3 regions of the Janthinobacterium sp. GW822-FHT07H10 genome follow, and region 3 is predicted to be linked to each of the others. Evidence: predicted binding sites of a transcription regulator. Region 3 holds the regulator's gene; each other region holds the start of a gene.
What was found. The regulator HrcA, encoded in region 3, represses chaperone genes, less so after heat shock. The targets are predictions, from matches to a motif close to TTAGCACTCNNNNNNNNNGAGTGCTAA.

Region 1: the regulator HrcA is predicted to act here: its motif matches at 5,132-5,158, upstream of rpoH (RNA polymerase sigma factor RpoH).
Region 2: the regulator HrcA is predicted to act here: its motif matches at 5,002-5,028, upstream of groES (co-chaperone GroES).

Annotation. Positions count from the first base shown of each region.
Region 1 is NZ_JBXAKS010000009.1:204,678-212,466, forward strand. Features, by position in the region: gene AC1RDJ_RS20460 (DUF3667 domain-containing protein) at 1-573, opposite strand, end outside; gene AC1RDJ_RS20465 (ArsR/SmtB family transcription factor) at 803-1,501, opposite strand; gene AC1RDJ_RS20470 (cytochrome P450) at 1,578-2,741, shown strand; gene AC1RDJ_RS20475 (antibiotic biosynthesis monooxygenase family protein) at 2,738-3,091, shown strand; gene AC1RDJ_RS20480 (hypothetical protein) at 3,088-3,540, opposite strand; gene AC1RDJ_RS20485 (hypothetical protein) at 3,719-3,985, shown strand; gene rpoH (RNA polymerase sigma factor RpoH) at 4,076-4,969, opposite strand; gene ftsX (permease-like cell division protein FtsX) at 5,432-6,352, opposite strand; gene AC1RDJ_RS20500 (cell division ATP-binding protein FtsE) at 6,349-7,104, opposite strand; gene ftsY (signal recognition particle-docking protein FtsY) at 7,113-7,789, opposite strand, start outside.
Region 2 is NZ_JBXAKS010000001.1:817,946-825,734, forward strand. Features, by position in the region: gene AC1RDJ_RS03655 (GNAT family N-acetyltransferase) at 1-154, opposite strand, end outside; gene AC1RDJ_RS03660 (PadR family transcriptional regulator) at 255-800, shown strand; gene AC1RDJ_RS03665 (MFS transporter) at 797-2,047, shown strand; gene AC1RDJ_RS03670 (hypothetical protein) at 2,054-2,569, opposite strand; gene groL (chaperonin GroEL) at 2,770-4,419, opposite strand; gene groES (co-chaperone GroES) at 4,470-4,760, opposite strand; gene AC1RDJ_RS03685 (hypothetical protein) at 5,284-6,057, shown strand; gene AC1RDJ_RS03690 (DUF904 domain-containing protein) at 6,200-6,475, shown strand; gene AC1RDJ_RS03695 (cell division protein ZapA) at 6,475-6,786, shown strand; RNA gene ssrS (6S RNA) at 6,841-7,018, shown strand; gene AC1RDJ_RS03705 (EVE domain-containing protein) at 7,101-7,565, shown strand; gene AC1RDJ_RS03710 (GGDEF domain-containing protein) at 7,543-7,789, opposite strand, start outside.
Region 3 is NZ_JBXAKS010000001.1:123,958-131,746, reverse strand. Features, by position in the region: gene AC1RDJ_RS00585 (outer membrane protein assembly factor BamE) at 1-517, opposite strand, end outside; gene ltrA (group II intron reverse transcriptase/maturase) at 760-2,490, opposite strand; gene fur (ferric iron uptake transcriptional regulator) at 3,586-4,017, shown strand; gene hrcA (heat-inducible transcriptional repressor HrcA) at 4,112-5,128, opposite strand; gene AC1RDJ_RS00565 (HAD family hydrolase) at 5,231-5,956, opposite strand; gene AC1RDJ_RS00560 (hypothetical protein) at 6,202-6,801, shown strand; gene AC1RDJ_RS00555 (hypothetical protein) at 6,838-7,419, shown strand; gene mmsB (3-hydroxyisobutyrate dehydrogenase) at 7,606-7,789, opposite strand, start outside.

The DNA.
Region 1 (7,789 bases), on a different contig from region 3:
CCCGCTGCCCAGGTAGAGGATTTTCAGGAACAGGGCGAACAGCGGCATCAGGCAAAACATGGCGTACGGCGCGTAATGGAAAAAGCTGTCCGCCACGAGCTTTTGTTTCTCGGCCGTGGACAGTTGCACAAAGTCTTGCCACTGGTGTGGCAGGGTGGGTGTCTGGCCCAGGATGCTGAGCTGCATTTGCGCAGGCCCGTTTGCCGTGGCCGGGTGGGGGCCGTGGGCGCTGACCCGGACCTGTTCGTCGTGGACGGTGAGGAGCAAGTCGCCGCTGCCGAACTTGAGGATGGCAAAGAACAGGATGCTAAAGGTCAGGTACACGCGCAGCGGCTCCACGTAGCGCACGCGGCGTCCCGCGATGTATTCATTGCTCAGCGCACCGGGACGCAGCAGCAGCAGGGCCAGGGTGCGCCAGAGCTTGCCTTCGAGCGCTACATAGTGCGCGACAAATTCATGCAGGAATTCACGCGCGCTGGGCATGTGCACGGCGGTCGTCTGGCCGCAGGCGCTGCAGAAATTGCCTGGCGCGTCGGTATTGCAGTTATGGCAGGTGCTGGCACCGGATGACACTGTTTTCAAGATGGACTCTTTCTATATCCGAAAGGTAATCATGCTGGCGGAGCCGGCTGGCTCAGCCAGGCTCGCGCAAGGGCGCGGCAGCGTTGTGGCGCGCGTACGCAGCATATGATGGATGAAAACAATGATAAAAGGCCATCTTTTTTCTCTTTGGTTGCTTCAGAGATACAAAATCCTGGCGTCGGCCGGAGCGTCCCTGTTGCGTGCAGCCTGATGGCGCCGTTCAGCGGCCGCCGAATGCGGCCAGCAGGCGACGCTCGCCTTCGGGCGCGAGGCGCAGGGCGCGGCTGTCGAGTTCGCGTTCGGCCCAGCGCTGGCGCAAGGCCAGCTGCAGGATGGCCGCCCCCAGCGCGCCGCCCAGGTGGGCGCGCCGTTCGCTCCAGTCCAGGCAGGCACAGGCGAAGCGGCGGCGCTGGCGCTGCAATTGCGGCACGTCGATGCCCAGCGCCGCCATGCCGGCCGCACCCGCTGCCGACAGCTGGTAATCGTCGCCATCGGCCAGCAGCCAGCCTTGCGCATGCAGCTGGTCGTGCACGGCGACGGCCACCGTGCCGGCCATGTGGTCGTAGCAGGTGCGCGCGTGGCGCAGGCGGTCCGGCGTGGTGGGGGAAAACGGCTGGCGCGGCACGCCGGCCACCACCAGCAGCGCTTCGAGCGCCTGGCCCACGTCAGCGCTGGCCAGGCGGAAATAGCGGTGCTTGCCTTGCGCCACCATGCTCAGCAAGCCGTCCTCGCGCAGGCGCGACAAATGCGCGCTGGCCGTCGAGGCGCCCACGTCGGCCAGCGCGGCCAGTTCCGTGGCCGTGCGCGCATGGCCATCGAGCAGGCTGCACAGCATGCGCGCGCGGGCCGGCTCGGCGATGGCGCCGGCCAGTTGCGCCAGGCCCATGTCGGCCGTGGGAGCTCGATGGCTGTCATCCATGATTCGTTCTCCGGCGAAGTGTTGTGGTGAAGGAGCCAGCATACTCGCCTCCTTTCACCACTGCAATGGAAGCCGCATGCCCCTCGCCGATCCCGCCCACCCGCTCGCCGCCGTCACCCACGCGGCGCCCTATGACTACTATCGCCGCCTGGCGGCAGGTCCGCCGCTGCGTTTCGAGGCGTCGCTCGATTGCTGGCTGGCGACGGGCGCGGCCGGCGTGTGCGCCGTGCTCGAGCATCCGGCTTGCCGCGTGCGGCCGCCCGGACTGGCCGTGCCCTTGAACATGGCGGGCACGCCGTGCGGCGCGCTCTTTGCGGAACTGGTGCGCATGAACGACGGCGAGCGGCATGCCGTGCCGAAGCAGGTGCTGGCGCGCGCGCTGGGCCAGGTGGACCTGGCGCGCCTGCCGGCGCGGACATTGTGGATGGCCGGCGAGCGCGTGCCCGCCAGCGCCGCGCAGCTGAACGAGGCATTGTTCGAACTGCCGCTGTTTGCCATGGCCGATGTGCTGGGCTTTGCGCCAGCGCAATGGCCGGCGCTGGCCGCCTGGACGCGCGATTTCGTTGCCTGTCTGTCGCCGCTGAGCAATGCAGAAGAACTTGCCGGCGCGCAGGAAGCGGCCGGCGCCTTGCTGCACGCTTTTGGCTGCTTGCTGCGCGAGGCCGATGCCTTGCCCGGCAGTTTGCTGGGCAGCATCGTGGCACAGGCGCAAGCGCTGGGCTGGCATGCCACGGGCGGCCTGCAGGCCAACCTGGCGGGCTTGCTGTCGCAAACCTGCGAAGCGACGGCCGGCCTGCTTGGCAATGCCATCGTGGCCTTGCGCACGCAGCCCGGGCTGTACGGGCAACTGCGCGCCACACCGCAGCTGTGGCCGGCCATGCTGGGCGAGGTCAGCCGGCACGATCCCGCGATCCACAACACGCGCCGCTACACGGCGGAAGACGTGGACATCGGCGGCGTGCGGGTGGCCGCCGGCCAGACGATCATCGTCGTGCTGGCCAGCGCCTGCCACGATGCGAGCGTGCAGGCGGAGCCTGGCGCGCTGCGGCGAGCGGTGGCGCTGACGCCAGGCTTTGGCCATGGACGCCACGCCTGTCCGGGCCAGTCCATCGCGCACGCCATCGCCGCCGCTTGCATGCAGGCATGGGCCGATGGGCTGGAAGACATGCCGCTGGCGTGGACGTACCGGCCGTCGCTGAATGCCCGCATCCCTGTTTTTAGCGCAGGAGCAGCATCATGATCGCCGTGATCTTTGAAGTCTGGCCCAGTGCCGAAGGCCGCCAGGCATACCTGGACCTGGCGGCCGCGCTGCGGCCCTTGCTCGACAAGGTCGATGGCTTCATTTCCATCGAACGCTTCGGCAGCCTGAGCGAACCGGGAAAATTGCTGTCGCTATCGTTTTTCCGCGACGAGGCGGCGCTGGCGCAGTGGCGCCAGCTCGAGGCGCACCGCGCGGCGCAGTCGGCCGGGCGGCATGGCGTGTTTGACGATTACCGCTTGCGCATCGCCACGGTGGTGCGCGATTACGGCATGCTTGAGCGGCAACAGGCGCCAGCCGACAGCCAGCGGCGCCATGGCGCCAGCGTTTAGCGCGGCAACGCGCCTTGCGTGATCTTGACCTTGACCCGGTAGGTGGGCTCGGCCGCATTCAGGGCCGGCGGCGTGGCCGGGTCGACGTCGAGCAGGGTGAACGTCAGGTGGTTGACGGTGACGGAACTGGCGCCGCCCGGCATGGAATCGGACAGGACGACATCCGTCGCGCCAGCCTGGTTGATCAGGCTGAAACTGTAGCTGACGTAACCTTTCCACACGCATACGGCGCCCTTGCGGCAGCGGCTGTCGTTGACGCGCTCGAGTTTCAGCGTATCGGTGGCCGTGATGGCAACCTGTTCGCCCGGCGACAGCACGTGGGTGACGCTGCGCGGCGTGTTTTCCGCGTCGCCGGCGCTGCCTGCCGCGCCGCAGCCGGCCAGCACGGCCAGGCAGGCGATGAAGATGGGGAATAACAGGCGACGACAGGAGTGATGAAGGTAAGACATATTTTTCCTTTCAGATAGTGCGTCCCCGGCATGGCGTGCACGCGAGAGATGAAAATGATAATAACAAAATGATATTTTCCCGGCGCGCGTTTGGCGTGCTGCGGGTGAATTGATGCGTCGGCCACGCGGCGCACCGATTACTGCGTAGAATGGCTGTTTTGAAAATCAGGAAACAACCATGAAAAAAACCGACCTGGCCAAAAGCGATGCCAAGAAACTGATGGGAAAGATGAATGTTCCCGGCGCCGGTGCATTCGGTAAGGAAGCGGTGGTCGTTGACCGCCGCGAGCAGCGCAAGCGCGACCAGGCCCTGGGCCTGGTGCCGTTCGCCGTCAAGCTGAACAGCGATCTGGTGTTGCAATTGCAGACCCTGGCAAAGGAACGCGGCGCGGATCTGAATGAATTGGTCGCCGAAACCCTGGTCAAGGGTTTGGCTGCAGCTTAACTGCTGACAATGTTTATCTGTTGATAAACATCAAACTACAAAACTAAAAGGCGCCTTGCGGCGCCTTTTTACTGCGGCCTTCCCCTGCTATTAGACGTAGGCGGCCAGGGCGCCCTTCATTTTTTTCAGCGCCGCCACTTCGATCTGGCGGATGCGCTCGGCCGATACGCCGAACTCTTCCGCCAGCGCGTGCAGGGTGGCGCCGGAACCGTCGTCGTTGGCCAGCCAGCGCGCTTCGATGATGCGGCGCGAACGGGCGTCCAGCTTGCCCAGGGCCGTTTCCAGGCCTTCCGATTGCAAACGCGTCACCTGTTCCGCTTCCAGCACCTTGGTCGGCTCGCTTTGCTCCGACGACAGGTAGGCGATCGGCGAAAACTTGTCGTCTTCATCGTCGGTCGGCGATTCCAGCGCAATGTCGCGGCCGCTCAAGCGCGTTTCCATCTCGATCACTTCTTCGCGCTTCACGTCGAGCAGCTTGGCCAGCGCATCGATCTGCTTCGGCGTCATCGCGTCCAGGCCCGTCTTGTGGCTGCGCAGGTTGAAGAACAGCTTGCGCTGTGCCTTCGTCGTCGCGACCTTGACCAGGCGCCAGTTTTTCAGGATGTACTCATGCATCTCGGCTTTCACCCAGTGCATGGCGTACGACACCAGGCGCACGCCCTGGTCCGGATCGAAACGTTTCACGGCTTTCATCAAGCCGATATTGCCTTCCTGAATCAGGTCGGCATGCGGCAAGCCATAGCCCAGGTAGCCGCGGGCAATCGAGACCACCAGGCGCAGGTGCGACAGCACCAGCTCTTGCGCGGCGGCCAGGTCATTTTTTTCGCGCAGGCGTTTCGCCAGCGAAATTTCTTCGTCGTGGGTCAACATGGGCAGGCGGTTCACGGCCGAGATATAGGCGTCGATATTGCCCAGATTGCCAGTGAACCCGAGGCCCAGCGCATTATTTTTGGTCGGAACCAATGCGGACGTTGCGGACATCATAGTCATGTTTTCTCCCTCGTAGTCTTGCTTTGTTCCAGTTGGCCACGTCACGCGACATGGCCCTGCTTGTCTTGTTTTTACGTATTCGGTCTTGCACTTCGCCTGTCGCGGCACCATCTACATCTGGTGCTCATGGCGGTCTTGCTTGGGTATGTCCCTATATTAGCACTCTCTGCCTGAGAGTGCCAATCAGCACATTTAATCGCTCTGATAGCCTAAAAGCTATGACGATTTAATACTTGATGAATTATCTAAAACACCACGCCAGTACGCCTGGCGGGGCAAGGTGCGGCGCTGCGCGCTCACTCCTTTACGACACATGCATAGTCTACGGCCGCAAGCTGAAGCGAGCCTTAAGAATACTTGCTAAATATCAAGATAACCACAGTATGGGGCGAATAGCAAAAAAACAAGAGAGGGAGACGCATGGCGACGCCAGGGGCGCCGCCATGGAAGGGCAGGTCAGTTCAGGCGCGCCAGGTGGCGCTGCACGCAGAGGAAGGCGCCGATCAGGCCGAGGCCGGCACTGAGGGCCAGCAAGCCGGCCATCGGCAGCGGCGCCAGCGGCACCAGCTGGAATTCGGACGCGTACAGGCGGGCAAATTCGGCAATCGCCGTATTCAGCGGCTGCAGGGCCAGCGCCACGGCACCCAGGGCGAGGGCGCCCGCGCACAGGCCCAGCAGGGCGCCCGTGTAATAGAAGGGGCGGTGGATGAAGGTGTCCGTCGCGCCGATCAGCTTTGAGATGCTGATTTCATCGCGTTGCTGCATCACTTGCAGGCGGATGGTATTGAAGACCACGGCGATGACGGCCACGCCCAGGGTGATGGCCAGCAGCAGCAGCACCAGGCGCAGCACGCCCAGCAGGGCCGCCAGGCGCTTGACCCAGGCCGAATCGACTTGCGCCGATTCCACGCCTGGCAGATGGCGCAACTGTTCCGCCACGGCATCGACATCCTGCGCTTCGCTGGCGCTGCTGAACGCGTCGAGCTTCAGCACATAGCTGTCGGGCAGGGGATTGTCGCCCAGGGTGCTCAGCACGTCGGCCAGGCCGCTCTTGTTTTTCAGCGAATCGAGCGCCTGTTCGCGCGCAATGAAGACGATCTTGGCCTTCTGGTTGCGCACGATCTTGCGCATTTCGCCCGCCAGGGCCACGGCTTGCTCGCGCGGCGTGTCGATTTTCAGGAAGACGCTGATTTCCGGGTCGACCGACATCTGTTCCGACATGGGGCGCACATTGTCGAGCATGGTCAAGCCGGCGAACGGCAGCGACAGGGCGATGGCGACGACGAGCACGTTCAATAAAAAGCCGCCCGGCGACTTGCGCAAGTGAATCAGCGCCGAACCGAGCGCGAAACGGTGTTGACGGAACCAGCCTCTCATGCGCGTTCTCCTTCGCCGTCATCGGCGCCCGGCGCGGGCGTGGGCGTGGGCGAAAAGTCGGGGTCGGGCGGGGCAAACACGGGCGCCTGCGTGGCCTTGTCGATGGCCACCAGCTGGCCATTTTTCAGGTGGATCACGCGGGCGGCGGCGTCGAGCATCTGTTCGTCATGGCTGGAAATGAGGCAGGTCACGCCCACGGAATGGAACGCTTTCAGCGCGTCGAGCACCTTGTTGGCGCTGGCGCGGTCCAGGTTGGCCGTCGGTTCGTCGGCCAGGATGATTTGCGGCCGGTTGACGATGGCGCGCGCGATGGAGACGCGCTGCTGCTCGCCGCCCGACAGCGACAGCGGACGCGCGAGGGCGCGGTCGAGCAGGCCGACTTTATCGAGCGCGGCGCGCGCGCGTTGCTCTGCGGCAGCCTTGTGGGCGCCGACGACGAGCAGCGGCAGCATGACATTGGCCAGGATGGAGCGGTCGTTGAGCAGTTTTTGCTGCTGGAAGATCAGGCCCATGTTGCGGCGCAGGAAGGGCACGCCGGCCGGCTTGATCTTCGCCATGTCCTGGCCATTGACGATCAGCTTGCCGGAAGTGGGGCGTTCCATGGCGGCGATCATTTTCAGCAGGGTGGATTTGCCGGCGCCGGACGGGCCGGCCAGAAAGACCAGCTCGCCCTTGGCAATGCTCAGCGAAATGTCGCTGAGCGCCACTGCATCGGGGGAGTATTGCTTGGAGACGTGCTGAAATTCAATCATGTATGGGCTTATCCGAGCAGCGCTTCGACAAATTCGGCAGCCACGAAGGGCTGCAAGTCTTCAATTTTCTCACCGATGCCGATGAAATACACGGGCACGGGGCGCACGCGGGCAATCGCCGCCAGCACGCCGCCCTTGGCCGTGCCATCGAGCTTGGTGATCACCAGGCCGCTCAGCTGCAGGGCGTCATCAAACGCCTTGACCTGCGTCAAGGCGTTCTGGCCCGTGTTGCCGTCGATGACGAGCAGGGTTTCATGCGGCGCGCCTTCCATGCCCTTGCCGATCACGCGCTTGATTTTCTTCAATTCTTCCATCAGGTGCAACTGCGTCGGCAGGCGTCCCGCCGTGTCGACCATCACCACGTCGATGCCGCGCGCCTTGGCCGACTGCACGGAGTCGTAGGCCACGGCGGCCGGGTCGCCCGATTCCTGCGAAATCACGGTCACGTTGTTGCGCTCGCCCCACACCATCAGCTGCTCGCGCGCGGCAGCGCGGAAGGTGTCGCCCGCGGCCAGCAGCACGGACTGGTTATTCGACTGCATGTGCTTGGCCAGCTTGCCGATGGTGGTGGTCTTGCCGGCGCCATTCACGCCGGAAATCATCATCACGAGTGGCTTGTGGCGGCCCAGCTCGAAACGCTTTTCCAGCGGTGTCAACAGGTCGATCAGCAGCACTTTCAGCGCGG
Region 2 (7,789 bases), 690 kb from region 3:
GCAGGCGCTGGGCGATCTGTGCCAGCGGCAAGCCGCTTTCCGCCGCATGCGTGGTGCAGAAGGCGGCGGGCAGTTCGGCGATGCCGGCCAGGCGCAGCGCGCGGTAGGCGGCAGCGTCGTCGGGCGCGAGGGGACGGACAGTGTGGGCAGGCATGTCGGCGAGTATCGGGCTTCGATGCCAGAAAGTAAACCTTGCGCTGCGCCATATTCGAACATAAGATATATCTTATTGAGATATATCTTAAGGAGCCACCATGCTGCACTTCCATCGCGGCGACCAGCTGTTGCGCGCCGCCCCGCACAGCCAGGGCGATGCGCCGGGCGCCGTTGCCAGCGTTGTTCCCGCCGCGCGCGGCCCGAAGATGTTTGACGCGGGCACCCTGCGCTACCTCGTACTGCAATTGATCGCCGACAAGCCGCGCCATGGCTACGACATCATCAAGGCCATCGAACAGCGTGCCGGCGGCGCGTATGCGCCGAGTCCCGGCGCCATCTATCCGCTCATGCATGGCCTCGTGGGCCACGGTTACGTGGCCGTCAGCCTCGACGGTAACAAGAAACTGCACAGCATCACGCCCGAGGGGTTGGCCTTCCTGGCCGCCAACCGCGCCTATGTGGACGCCATCGCCGCCAGGGTGGATGCGCCGGCTGGCGCGGACGACGACTTGCGCCACCTGATGCACGAGCTGAAGGCGGCGGTGCTGGCGCGCGGGCGCGCGGGCGAGTCCGATGCCAGCCGGCTGGACGCCATGCGCGCCATCCTGCGCCGGGCGCGTGCCGACATCGAGGCGCTGGCATGACGCCCGCGCCGCTGTCCATGCCGGTGCCCATGCTGACGCCGGCGCGCGAGCGCGCGATGCTGTGGTTGCTTGCGCTGACGCAATTTACCGTCATCATGGATTTCATGGTGATGATGCCGCTGGCGCCCCAGCTGATGCAGGCATTCCATATCGGCCCGGCCGCCGTCTCCGGCGCCGTCTCGGCCTATGCCTGGTGCGCCGGCTTGTCCGGCTTGCTGGCGGCCACGTATATCGACCGCTTCGACCGCAAGAAGCTGCTGCTGACCATGTTTTGCCTGTTTACCGTGTCGAACCTGGCCTGCGCGCTGGCGCCGAACTTCCACGTGCTGCTGTGGTCGCGCGCGTTTGCGGGGCTGACGGGCGGCGTGCTCGGTGCCATCGTCATGGCCATCATCGGCGACGTGATTCCCGCCGAGCGGCGCGGCGCGGCCACCGGCATCGTCATGACCTCGTTTGCCATGGCGGCCGTGGGCGGCGTGCCGATCGGCGTGGTGCTGGCCGCGCACTTCGGCTGGCCTTCGCCCTTTTTCCTGCTGGTCGTGCTGTCGCTGCTGATCTGGCTGGGCGCGGCGCGCGTGCTGCCGTCGCTGACGGCGCACATGGGCGCGGCCCCGACGCCGTTGCGCCAGGTGCTGCCGAACCTGCTGGCGCTGCTGCGCGAACGGCGCCACCTCGAGGCGTTTGCCTTGTCCATTGTCAACATGACGGCGGGCATGCTGGTAATTCCCTTCATTTCGCCCGTGCTGGTGGGGAATATGGGCCTGGCGCCGGCCGACGTCACCTGGGTCTACCTGGCGGGCGGCTGCGCCACGATCTTCACGGCGCGCCTGATCGGCCGCTGGGCGGACCGGGCCGGCAAGCAGCAGGTCTATCGCTGGGTCTCGTTGCTGTCGATCGCACCGCTGCTGTTCATGACGCATCTGCCCCAGTTGCCGCTGCTGGCGCTGATGCTGGTGTTTCCATTCTTTATGGCCCTCGTGTCGGGGCGCACGATACCGCTGCAGGCACTGCTGACGACCATCCCGGAGCCGCGCAAGCGCGGCGCCTTCCTCAGCGCCAATTCGGCCCTGCAAAGCCTGGGTAGCGGACTCGGCGCCTGGCTGGGCGGCCTGACCCTGCAGACGGATGCGGCCGGCCACATCGGCGGCTATGGCTGGAATGGCTGGCTGGCGGCGGCCTTGTCGCTGTGGACGGTGTGGTGGGTGGCGCGCGTGCGCGGCGCGGCGCCGCAGGGCGCGCCGGCGTAGGCGGGCTTACTGCGTGGCGATGCGCTGCATGGGCGCGCTGTCCTTGCGCCATTGTTCCAGGCTCAGCAGGTCACCGCTGACGATGTCGTCGATAAGGATGCGCTTGCCGTCCGGCGAGACGACGAAGCTTTCCCAACGGTGAGCCGCGTCCGGCGTGCTTTCGAAAAAGCTCAGCTGATAGTAGGGCTGGCCATCGACGAGGCGCGTCTCGGGTGACGTTTCCATCACGGCGCCATGCGCGCGGCCGGCCGAGGCTTTTTCGATATGCGCCGACCATGCCTTGATCTCGGGCAAGGCCATCAGCGCATCGACGGCGCGCGCATTCTGCTCTTGCGCCGCCGTCTGGCTGCTCGCGGCCGGGGCATTGCTGCCGTGCTGCGCGGGCTGCTGGTAGACGTAAAAGGCGGCCAGGGCGGCGGCCAGCAAGCCGGCCAGGGTGCCGGCGATGATGGCGGTTTTGGAAGAGGAGGCGCGTGGCGGCATGGTGGTGTGGGCGTGAGAAAGAAGGTCGATGGCGGCCATGCTAAAGCAAAACGCACAGGCCGGCAATCGCCGGGCTTGCCAAGCGGGCTGGCCACGTCAACAGGCGAAAAAAAAGCTACCTTCCGTAGAAGATAGCTTTTCGGGGCCGCCGGGGAGGCACTGGCAGCTTTTGGTCTGCCTGTTCCTGCCCGGCGCAGGCGGCTCCGCGCGCCGTCGCCTGCGCGCGGAGCCGCAGGACATTACATCATGCCGTCCATGCCGCCCATGCCGCCCATACCACCCATGCCGCCGCCCATGCCGCCGCCTGCCTTGTCGTCAGCGATTTCGCAGACCATGCAGTCGGTCGTCAGCATCAGCGAAGCGATCGAAGCGGCGTTTTGCAGCGCCGAACGGGTCACTTTGGCTGGGTCCAGGACGCCCATTTCAACCATGTCGCCATACGTGCCGTTGGCAGCGTTGTAGCCGTAGTTGCCCGAGCCAGCCAGTACGGCTGCCACGACGACCGAAGCTTCTTCGCCAGCGTTTTGCACGATCATGCGCAGTGGCTCTTCCATTGCGCGCAGGACGATCTTGATACCGGCATCTTGATCAGGATTGTCGCCCTTGACCGTGATGTTGGCGCGTGCGCGCAGCAGGGCTACGCCGCCGCCAGGCACGATGCCTTCTTCGACGGCAGCGCGGGTTGCGTGCAGTGCATCTTCAACGCGGGCTTTTTTCTCTTTCATTTCGACTTCGGTGGCTGCGCCAACCTTGATCACGGCAACGCCGCCAGCCAGTTTGGCTACGCGCTCTTGCAGTTTTTCACGGTCGTAGTCCGAGGTCGCTTCTTCGATCTGTACGCGCACTTGTTTCACGCGTGCTTCGATCGAGGCAGCTTCGCCGGCGCCATCGATAACGATGGTGTTTTCCTTGCCCACTTCGATGCGTTTCGCCTGGCCCAGTTCGGCCAGGGTCACTTTTTCCAGGGTCAGGCCGACTTCTTCAGCGATCACCTGGCCGCCCGTCAGGACAGCGATGTCTTCCAGCATGGCTTTGCGGCGGTCGCCGAAGCCAGGTGCTTTCACTGCGCAGGTTTTCAGGATGCCGCGGATGTTGTTCACAACCAGGGTCGCCAGCGCTTCGCCTTCGATGTCTTCGGCGATGATCAGCAGTGGACGGCCAGCTTTTGCGACTTGTTCCAGTACCGGCAGCAGGTCACGGATGTTCGAGATTTTCTTGTCGCACAGCAGGACGAATGGGCTGTCCAGTACGGCAACTTGCTTCTCTGGGTTGTTGATGAAGTATGGCGACAGGTAGCCGCGGTCGAACTGCATGCCTTCAACGATGTCCAGCTCGTCGTTCAGCGACTTGCCGTCTTCAACGGTGATAACGCCTTCCTTGCCGACTTTTTCCATCGCTTCAGCGATACGCTCGCCGATCGAGTAGTCCGAGTTGGCCGAGATCGCGCCAACCTGGGCGATTTCCTTGGTCGTGGTGCAAGGACGGGCGATTTTCGCCAGTTCTTCGACGGTTGCTGCAACAGCTTTGTCGATACCGCGCTTCAGGTCCATCGGGTTCATGCCGGCGGCAACGAACTTCATGCCTTCGCGCACGATGGCTTGTGCCAGCACGGTCGCGGTGGTGGTGCCGTCGCCGGCGTTGTCGCTGGTGCGGGAAGCAACTTCCTTGACCATTTGCGCGCCCATGTTCATGAGCTTGTCTTTGAGTTCAACTTCTTTCGCTACCGACACACCATCCTTGGTGACGGTAGGGGCGCCGAACGAGCGCTCCAGGACCACGTTGCGGCCTTTCGGGCCCAGCGTTACTTTGACTGCGTTGGCGAGGATGTTGACGCCTTCGACCATCTTGGCGCGCGCTGCGTCGCCGAATACTACTTCTTTAGCTGCCATGTTCAATTCTCCTGAGTTTCGGGATGTATCTGTCTACAACGTGGAAACAATTACTTGACGACGATCGCCATGATGTCTTCTTCGCGCATGACCAGCAGCTCATCGCCGTCAACTTTGACGGTTTGGCCGGCGTACTTGCCGAACAGGACGCGGTCGCCCACTTTGACATCCAGAGGACGGACTTTGCCGTCGTCGAGAATCTTGCCATTGCCTACGGCAAGGACTTCGCCTTGATCCGGTTTTTCAGCAGCTGCATCAGGAATGATGAGGCCGGACGCAGTCTTGGTTTCCTGGTCGAGGCGTTTGACGATGACGCGATCGTTCAATGGGCGCAGATTCATACAAAACTCCTTAAAGTTCAATGGATAAGTGTTGCTAAATGAATACATGCCTGGCACAGCGCCAGGCCTGCTTTCAGTGACCGCCGTTGAAAGCAGCCCGCAACGGTCAAGCAAACCCCATGTCATCCTGTCCTTGCCCGTATCCGGCAGTGGTGCATCGCGGCGTCGCCCGCCGCGTAGCATTCCCTGCAGTGGCCTGGCAAGCACCATCATTTCCTGAGGATTGCTACGAAAGAGTTTGTTAGCACTCTCTACTAACGAGTGCTAATTATAGGGACGGTAGGGGGCTTATTCAAGGGCTTATTCTCCGGGAAGATATGCATAGACGTTCTGCGCAGCCTGCATTTACGCAGGGTTTGCGCTGGCGCAAGCCAAGTTCCCGGGCGTCAGCAACAGCAGCGACTCTAGCATGTCGTCCGGATGGGGGGCGTTCCTGTACACACAGGAAACAGATTTCACTATGAAATTTGATAAGATGATTGATATTACATATCAATATCGCCACTGCGCCAGAAAGCACACCATGCAGCACATCATGCCCTATCCTGTTTCCCGCCCCGCGCTGCGCCTGCTAGGCGCCGCCGTCATCGGCCTCGCTTGCCTGGGCCATGCCGTCGCGCAAACGGCTGCCGCGCCAGCGGCCACCATCGTCGACGAGATCACCGTGGCGACCCTGACGCCGCTGGAAAAGGAAATGCTGCTCAATGACCTGTTCAACGACTTGAACAAGGATGACGACGACCAGGAAGCGCATGTGTGGGACAACGGCGGCGACCGCGGCGTGCTGGTGAAAGCCACGTATAACTTCAGCAATTCCGGCATGACCGAGCACAGCCTGAAGGCGCACATGTGCCGCGACCTGAAGTTCGTCGTCACGGCGGGCGGCAAGACGCAGGACCTGAGCCGCCGCACCTGTTCGCAGAACAGCGGCAACTGGGATGTGCAGGGCAAGGGCCCGGCGCCCGTCGTGTATCCGCCCTTCCTGTCGGACGTGACGGTGGCCAAGCTGAATGCCAAAGAGCAGGCATCGCTGCTGAAGGCGGCCGTGCGCACCTTGAAGGATGAAGAGGATGGCAAGAGCCGCCAGTGGAGCAACAAGGGGCTGGGCAATGCCCAGGCCTTGCTGGTGACCTTGACGCCATCCGCGACCGGCACCAAGCCTGGCAGTTTTACCACGTGTCGCGACTTGACGATGGTGCTCGACGGCAAGGGCGGCAAGCAGGAATTGACGCGCCGTGCGTGCGAAAACCGCTACGGCAGCCTGGACATCGAACCGGACTTCGAAGGGCATCGCTAGGACGGCCTGCTGCAGGGCGGCAAGCGCGCCGTGGCGTTAAAAAGCATGTATTTCACGGCAACTGCGCTGCATTGATGTAAATATGTGTGACAGCGGCCTGATTCGATTGACGCCCGGGGAGCGTCCGCCCTATAGTGGCGGGATGATTTCCGAATTCAACGAATTATCCGACAAAATCGGCCTGCTGGCCGAAATGACCCACGCGCTGCGCCGTGAAAACGCGCAGTTGCGCAAGGACAATGTCGCCCTGGCCGCCGAAAACGCGCTGTATGTGCAACGCATGCGCGAGGCGCAGGAGCGCGTGGAAGCCTTGCTGGAAAAAATCCCGGAACTGGTGCAGGCCGGCCTGGAGCAAGCCGCTTCCGAAGCCGCCGCTGTCACCGGCGATCACCTTGCCGAGAACGAGAAGGAAGCGTAATGCCGCGTGTCGATGTCAATATCATGGGCCAGGCCTACAGCATGGTGTGCCGCGATGGCGAAGAGCGCGCCTTGCGCGAAGCGGCGATCTATCTCGATAGCAAGATGAAGGCCATCCGCGACGCCGGCAAGGTCAAGGGCAACGACCGCATTGCCGTGCTGGCCGCGCTGGGCGTGGCGGCAGAGTTTCTCTCCGTCAAGTCACCGCAAGGTCCGCTGTCGGAATTGACGATACTGGAAGTGAAGCAAAAGATCTCGGCCATGCATACCGTCCTGGACAGCGCACTGACGCCCCAGGAAAACCTTTTTTAAGCGCGTACGCGACGATTTGTCTTTGCGATGCGCGACCAAAGGAGTAAACTTGGGTCTACCCTGCGGTGTTCGCGATTGCCATATATTCCTTGAACCATTTATGCGCATCGGTTGCGAATTTTGTTTGATGGGAGTGAGCGTCGCTCGTTCGACGAACCCGAAATTGAACTAACGTGACCACCTTGAACCGTTTGGTTCGGGATGCCGGCATAGCGGCACAGGCGGGGCCCAATTTGTAGTACAACTGAAAACGGTTGCGGCATCACGATGCGCAACCGTTTTTTTACGTCTGTTGCCTTGATGCGGGAGATTTGATGAAACAATATTGGCTGATGAAATCGGAACCGGATGAAGTGAGCATCGACGACCTGATGGCGGCGCCGCAGCACACCATGCCGTGGTTTGGCGTGCGCAATTACCAGGCGCGCAACTTCATGCGCGATGGGATGAAAGTGGGCGATGGCGTGCTGTTCTATCACTCCAGCTGCCCGCAGCCGGGCGTGGCCGGCGTGGCCGAAGTGGCCAGCGGCGCGTATCCCGATCACAGCCAGTTTGAAGAGGGCGGCAAGTACTTCGATCCGAAAGCCACGCCAGAGCAGCCGCGCTGGATCAGCGTCGACGTGCGCGGCCTCAGGAAGACGGCGCTGCTGCCTTTGTCTGAAATGCGCCAGATGCCGGAACTGGAAGACATGCTGCTGTTGAAGAAGGGCAGCCGCTTGTCCATCACGCCCGTGACGCCGGCGCAATGGAAGGTCATTACAGGCAAGTTGACAGCCTAGGCGCCGGCGTGGCATCGACCTCGATGCGGTTACGGCCATGTTGCTTGGCCCGGTACAGGGCCCGGTCGGCGGCGGCGAGCAATTGTTCCGGCGCCGGGCAACCGGTATTCAGGGCCACGCCGATGCTGGCCGTCACCTGGCCGCCGCGCGACGGGGCCTGGGCGATGGCGGCCGCGGCGATCGCTTCCTGCATCTTTTGCGCCACCGCCTGCGCGCCGGCCAGT
Region 3 (7,789 bases):
CGCTCGGCGCCACGGGCGACGGCACGACAGCGGCTGGCACATCGGCCTTGGCCACCTTGGCGAATGGCGATGGTCCGGCGATGCGGTCGATGTATTCTTTCTCGGTCGGCAGGTTGCCGCCTTCGAAGCGCGCCACTTTGCCTTCCTTGTCGAAGAACACGACTACGCGGCTGCTGGTGGTTTCGCCATTGCCACGGGCCAGGCGGAATGGGTAATCCCAGCGGTCCGCATGGAAGATATCGGTCAGCAGGGAGGTGCCGAGGACGAAACGCACCTGGTCGCGCGTCATGCCCACTTTCAACTGGGCCAGCATCTCTTCGGAGATAAAGTTGCCTTGTTGAATGTCAGGACGATAGGGCGAGAAAAACCACATGAATTTCTGCAGCGGCGTGACGGTCGTCGTCTGCGCGCCTTGCTCGGGCAAGACTTCCTTGCCCTCTTTCAGCGTGACGGCGGGCTTTTCGCCGAGGATGCCGCGGCTGGCACAGCCAGACAGCGTCAGCGCGACACAGACCATGCCCGCCACGACTGGAGCTCGAAATGAAATACGGTGCCAGAGAGATGGCAATACAGCCGGTGTTACGCGCATAAATGACCTCAATTTGATGAACAAAACGCCAGGAGTGACCGGCCAGCCAAAAAATGCATATTTTGGCACTCCCCGCTGGAGGGTAGGAGAGACCCATTACTGGTGCCTCTCCCCCCTAAGAACCGTGCTTGCGACTTTCATCGCACACGGCTCAAGCATAATAAAAGTCCCTATACAGGAACCGGTTTCACTACAGTCAAACCCAGACTATGTATTTGGGCATGGCAATCAGGGTGCAATAATACGCGATTTCCAAGTGCATCGGTGCCTCCATCTGACCGATGCACGATGTGATGGTCGTGCCATCCTGTATCAAAATCCATCGCATATCCACAGCGTACGCACCGGCCCTCTTGGTCAACATACAGACGAATCCACTCCTTGCGGTAGCGCATATTTTTCAGCATGCGCTCCTGTCGTAGCGTCTCTCCGTACATCTCCCACTCAGGGTCATAGGGATGAAAAGCCCCTTTGATTTTCCGATGCCGTTCTATGGGGGTATTCGCCAGTGAATACAACTCCATCACACCTCTGGTGCCATCTCTCCTGTTTGCATCGACCGCAAACACCCAATTTCTGTCGCCGATCTGTCGCCAGTATTTCTGGCGCAACCAGTCAACGCTTTTTGTCGGGTGCCTGCGTTTGGCCCAGCGCATGAGTCGCCAGAACAATAGCAACTCCATACGCGTGAACGTCTCTTTGGCCACTACAGGACTGTGGTACTGCGCCCAGCCCCGTAGCATCGGATTGAGCAGGCGAATCAAATCCTCCTGCTTGAGTCCGAGACTGTCACTGATGGACGTCCTTAGCTTTTCATAGAATGCTTTCACATTCTTCTTACTCGGCTTGATGAGCAGCGTTTCCGAATACTTACGGAAATTCCACCCAAGGAAGTCGAAGCCCTCGTTAATATGCACGATCCTGGTTTTGGTTTCGGACAGTCGCAATCCCCGTTGTGCGAGAAATGTGGCTATCCAGGGTCGTATTTCGTGTTCTAGCAGCTCTTTTGAAGCGCCTGTTACTACGAAATCATCTGCGTATCGTACGACACCGACCTGTAGCTTGATAGCTTTGGCCGATCCCCATCTCAGTTCAAGATGTTTCTGAAGGTCCGCTTCCAGTCCATTCAGCGTCCAATTCGCCAGCGCTGGAGAGATGATTCCTCCCTGTGGCGTTCCTGCCGTCGTTGCAAGCAAATGCGCACGGTCAATCACCCCGCACGTCAACCATTTACGGAGCACTGCCCTGTCCATAGCAACATGGTCGAGCAGCCAGTCATGGTTAATGTTGTCAAAGAATCCTTCAATATCCGCATCCAGCACCCACTGAGCCGAGGCCCGGCGGGACAGGCGCAAGAACATCTGAGACATCGCGTCGGCCGTTGAGCGGTTTTTCCTGAATCCATATGAATTTGGATCGCTCACCGATTCCAGTACAGGATCGAGTGCCAGCAAATGCAATGCCTGCTGGGCACGATCCATCATGCAGGGGATGCCCAACGGGCGCATCTTCCCATTTGATTTTGGAATATGGACTCTCCGTAACGGCAAGGGTCGATAGCCACGCGTCTTCAACTGCGCAATAGCAGCGTGTTTCTGCTGCGGAGTATCCCAAAGTTCACGGTCGACACCTGCCGTCCGTTTGCCCTGGTTTTCTGTCACTCGTTTGACTGCCAACGCTTTCGCGCAAAACGAGCGAGTCAGCCACCGTTGCAGGGCTTTCACCCTGCGCCAGTCGCCTTCAAATGTTGCCTTCGTTAAGCGAATCTGCATGGCCCTCACATTCTTTTGAGCGCGCCGCCAATCAATGGAGGCCCACTCGTCAGGAACATGCGAGGCCGCAGAACCAATGACACAGCCATCAGTTACTCTCATGCTGAACCTCGGATAGTTGATGCCCATTCATACGCATGCCTCCCCGGGGAGGACTTTGTCTTTTGGGCAGTTAACAATAACTACGCAAGTCGATACAGCCGTTAAACGACTACTACACCAGATGGAAGTGGGCGCCCTTTCAGGCTGGGACAAATCTTGAATCCCTGTCCGGGCCATTACAGTCCGGCATTCGCTTTTTCCATCATCCCCTACCCGCTCCTCCAACAGCGCTCCTTGCGGATTGCCTGCCGCAACCAACACAACTGGCGGCGGAGAGTCGGGCTTACCACGTTCTCCGTGATACCGAGGCAACGGCTTCGTTGCCACTAACCGTTTAGGGTCTGTCTATCCCCCGGTGATCCCACGACGACGTATCCTCACGTTCTACGAAGATAACCAATCACGCACCGTTTGGTCAGGGCCAACAGCAGCTTGGGCCCATCCATATTTACGAGGGTTCATTCGACAGTTCACATATGTTACCCATGCGGTATTAGCCTAGCCCCTCAACCGCCTCGCTGCTGGCAGTCTCTGCCGAATTGCTTGCGCATATGCGGCACCAAAGACATGGGGGTACATTGTTCCCGGGGCTTCACACCACGCCGTTACCGGCGTCGCATGCCTAGGTAGGCTACGAATGGTCGTACATCCGGTCGTGGCGACACCTCGCCCAAAAACTGGACAAAGGAGAGCACGACAAGGCATCACAGAACTTTGCGTTCTGCATAGGAAATGACAGCGATAAGGTGCTGACATTTCACCTTGAAGATGGAATGTTAACAAAAAGAAAATTGTAAGCAGATGTAACGCCACCTGCATTATCATTCCATGAAGCATGACTTCTCGTCTTTTGAAGACAAAAATTCTCCATGGCTACCTATAGAAGCTGTAACCAGGAAACACCTCCACCAATTTGAAGGTGTCATAGCCGGCGAAGAAAACCTGATTGTGACAGGCAATTTCGCTAGAAAATCCATTATAAATCAAGGATATATCACGACTTAACGTGATTCTTCAAGGGCTAGGAATGCTACTTGAGAGTCCCAGCTGCTCTAAAACGCGACACGATGTCGCACAAAACGCTATATGATAAAGCACCTGACCCACATACGAGCAACAAACATGAGTAACAATCCTAGTGATCTCAAGGCAAGCGGCCTGAAAGCGACCCTGCCACGGCTGAAGATACTCGATATCTTCCAGAGTAGCCCGGTACGCCACCTGACAGCGGAAGACGTCTACAAGATTCTGCTGGCCGACAATATGGATGTCGGTTTGGCAACTGTCTACCGTGTCCTGACGCAATTCGAACAAGCCGGCTTGCTTAACCGCAACCATTTTGAAACCGGCAAGGCGATTTTCGAGCTCAACGAAGGCTCCCACCACGACCACCTGGTGTGCCTCGACTGTGGCCGGGTCGAGGAATTCTTCGACGAAGACATCGAAGTCCGCCAGCAAAAAGTGGCCGAAGAACGCGGCTTCAAGATCGCCGAACACGCCTTGGCCATCTACGGCAACTGCATCAAGGTCGCTTGCCCGCACAAATCAGCCTGACGCAAGCTTGCCGCTCCCACGGGAGCGGCTCGCGTAATACCCTGCGATACAACGCCTGGCAAAACCGACGCGCAGCAGGTATGGTCAGCTGTCCCTAGTGATGGCTCAGTGCGCTTGACAGCAGCTTGGCCGTGATATCGACAATCGGGATGACGCGCTCGTACGCCATGCGGGTCGGCCCGATCACTCCCAGCGTTCCCACGATCTTGCCGTTGACTTCATACGGCGCCGTCACCACGCTCATTTCATCCATCGGCACCAGGTTCGATTCGCCGCCGATGAAAATCTGCACGCCCGTCGCCTTGCTCGATACGTCGAGCAGCTGCATCAAGCCCGTCTTTTGCTCGAACATGTCGAACATCTGGCGCAGCGAGCTCATATTCGATGACAGATCGCTCACGCTGAGCAAGTTGCGCTCGCCTGAAATCACCATATCGTCGCTATGGTCGGCCATCGCTTCGCTGCCCGCTTCCACGGCCGCCTGCATCAGGCTGCCCATGTCGTCGCGCAACTGGCGCAGCTCGCCCTGCAGGCGCACGCGCACGGCGTCGAACGACAGGCCGCCGTAATTCTGGTTGATGTAGTTGGCCGACTGCACCAGTTGCGCCGGCGTGTAGTCGGCTTCCGTCAACAGCAGGCGGTTCTGCACGTCGCCGCCGGGAGCGACGATGACGAGCAGGATGCGTTTTTCCGACAGGCGCAGGAATTCGATTTGCTGGAACACGGATTCGCGGCGCGGACTGAGCACCACGCCGGCGAATTGCGACAGCGACGACAGCATCTGCGCCGCGTTGGCGATGGTGCGCTGCGGCTGCGGCGTCTGCAGGCGCATGCGCGACTCCACCAGATGCTCGTCCAGATGCTTGACGGTCAACAAGGTGTCGACAAAGATACGGTAACCGCGCGGCGTGGGTATGCGTCCGGCCGAGGTATGCGGACTGGACACATAACCGAGTTCTTCCAGGTCGGCCATGATGTTGCGGATCGTGGCCGGCGACAGGTCGAGGCCGGAAATCTTCGACAGGGCGCGCGAACCGACCGGCAGGCCGTCGGCGATATAGCGCTCGACCAGGGCTTTCAGCAGGGTTTGGGCACGTGTATCGAGTTGCATGATGTTGTAGTTAAGCAAGTATTCTGCGACGCAAACGGCAGCGAAGGCGGCCAAACGTGCGTCAATAGCAGCTATTATGCACGTTCGCCCGGCCAGCGGCGATCAATCTTCCAGTTGCCCCTGCAGCCACAGCAGCAATTCATCAAAGTTGGCGCAGATGGCGTCGGGCTGCACGCCGGCCGCCAGGTGCGCATCGCTGCCCTTGCGGTTCATCCACACGGCACGCATGCCCGCCCCTTGCGCCCCCGTCACATCGAAATATAAATCGTCGCCGACATACACGGCGTCGCGCGGCGCCACGCCCAGCGCGGCGCAGCCGGCCAGGAAAATGCTCGCATCGGGCTTGGCCACGCCAAAGTCGCTGGCGGCGATCGATACCTTGAAATGCTGCGCCAGGCCGATAATTTCAAGGTCCGCATTGCCATTCGAAATGGAACCGACCAGCATGCGCTGCCCCAGCCAGGCCAGGCCGGGCAGGACGTCGCCATACGGCTGGACGCGGTGGCGCGCGGCCAGGAACTGGGCGATGGCGCCGTCGACGAGGGCGGGATCCTCGCCGGCGGCCTCGAAGGCGGTCAGCAGGCCGGCGCGGCGCAGTTCAATCAGGTTGCCATGAAAATGCGGTTGTTCATTGAGCATGGCCAGGCGGTGCTGGCGCAACAGCTCGATGGAAAACTGCTGCGCCACCTTCGGCGCATGCGTGGCCAGCCAGTCGTGCAACAGGGTTTCTGCCGCGGCAATCACGGGGGCGATGGGCCACAAGGTATCGTCGAGGTCGAACAGGATGGCCTTGGGCGGCACGGCCGTTTTTACAGAGGTAGGTGACATGGGACTCGCAAATGGGTGCCGCGCCACGATGCGCGGCCTGCCTGTATTGTCGCACCGATCGCCGCTGGCGGCATGGGCGCCCGGTCGACAAATGGGGCCTGGCGGGCGCTTCGCGCAGAAAAATTGTTACACGGAGATACAAGGCAAGATCAATCGGCTTGCCAGATAGACTAAAATAGGCGCCATTCCAATGCGGCGCCAGCGTCCGCGTTGCGCTACCCTACCTAATTCGTTTTGGAGAATGTATGAAAAATTTGTACCTGCGCTCGATGCTGGCGGCGGCTTGCGCCGCCACACTGGCAGCCTGCGGCGGCAGCGGCGGTAATCTGTATCTGCAAGGCCAAGTCCAGAACCTGGCAAAAGATGGCTTGATCCTCCAGAACGGCGACGAAAGCTTGCCCATCACGGCGGGTGCCTCCGGCTTTACTTTCACCAAGCTGCTCAACAATGATGATCGCTATGACATTACCATCAAGCAGCAGCCGAAAGGCGCCGTCTGCAAAATGGTCAATGGCAGCGGCAAGGCATCGAGCTACTCCATATCGCCGGCCGTGGTTGTTTGCCAGACCAACACCTATCCGCTGAGCGGCACGATCACGGGCCTGACCGCGAACGGCCTGACCCTGGCAATGGGCGTCAACAGCATCAGCCCGCTGGCAGGCAGCACCGCCTACACGTTCCCGACCATCGCTGATGGCATTCCCTACAATATTTCCATAACGACCTATCCAACGGGCCTGACGTGCCGTTTCCAGGGCTCCGCCAGCGCCGATGGCCGCGATACCGTCGGCACCATGGGTTCCGCCGCCACGACCAGCGCCACACTGACCTGCACACCGCGGTAAGCCACGCGATTCGTCACCACATTATTGGAGAAATACATGAAGTTATCCTGCCTGCGCCCACTCGCCGCGCTGCTGCTGACCCTGGGACTGGCTGCTTGCGGTGGCAAGGCCTCGTATGAGGTCACCGGCACCATCAGCAATTTGAACACCAATGGCCTGATCCTGGTCAACGGCGGCGACAGCGTCACGCCTGCCGCCGGCGCCACCAAGTTCAAATTTGGCAAGAGCATCGATTACGGCACCAGCTACGACATCACGGTCAAGCAAAACCCTGCCCACATGAATTGCAGCGTCAGTGGCGGCACCGGTTCGGCCGGTCACTACGTCAGCATCGAAGCATCGGTCCTGTGTTCGCAAAACACCTACACGGTGGGCGGCACGATTACGGGCCTGACGGCGGATGGACTGGTTTTGATCAACGGTAATGCGCAAACCACGGTGGCGAAGGACAGCACGACCTTTACCCTGGGGCTGCCTGTCGCCGATGGCGACAACTATGGCATCAGCGTGTTTACCCAGCCAACTGGCCTGAAGTGCGCCGTGGCGCCGGGCACCGGCGTGGGCACCATGGGCGAAGCCAAAGTCACCACCGTGCAAATCGCCTGCAATCCGGGCTAAGTAGCGTGGCTGGCAGCCGCTTGGCGGCTGCCAGGAAGAGATATCACCAAAATGAATATTTGATATTCTAAAGATAAATTGGAGTTATATGTGGCGATGCAGCATAATGCATCTGTCTCCTCCAACTCTTCCAAGAATTGGATTTAGCCCGCTTTCACCAGCGGGCTTTTTTTTGTCCAAAAATTTTCACTCAGCAACTTGTGGCAAGCCAGGCCGCAGCAGCTGCACGATGCTGGAAAAATCCTGCTGCGCATAACCGGCTTGGGCATGCACCTGGTACAGCTGGCGCACCAGGCCGCCCAATGGCGTGGCGGCATTCGACGACAGGCTGGCCTGCTGCGCCAGGCCCAGATCCTTCAGCATCAGCGCC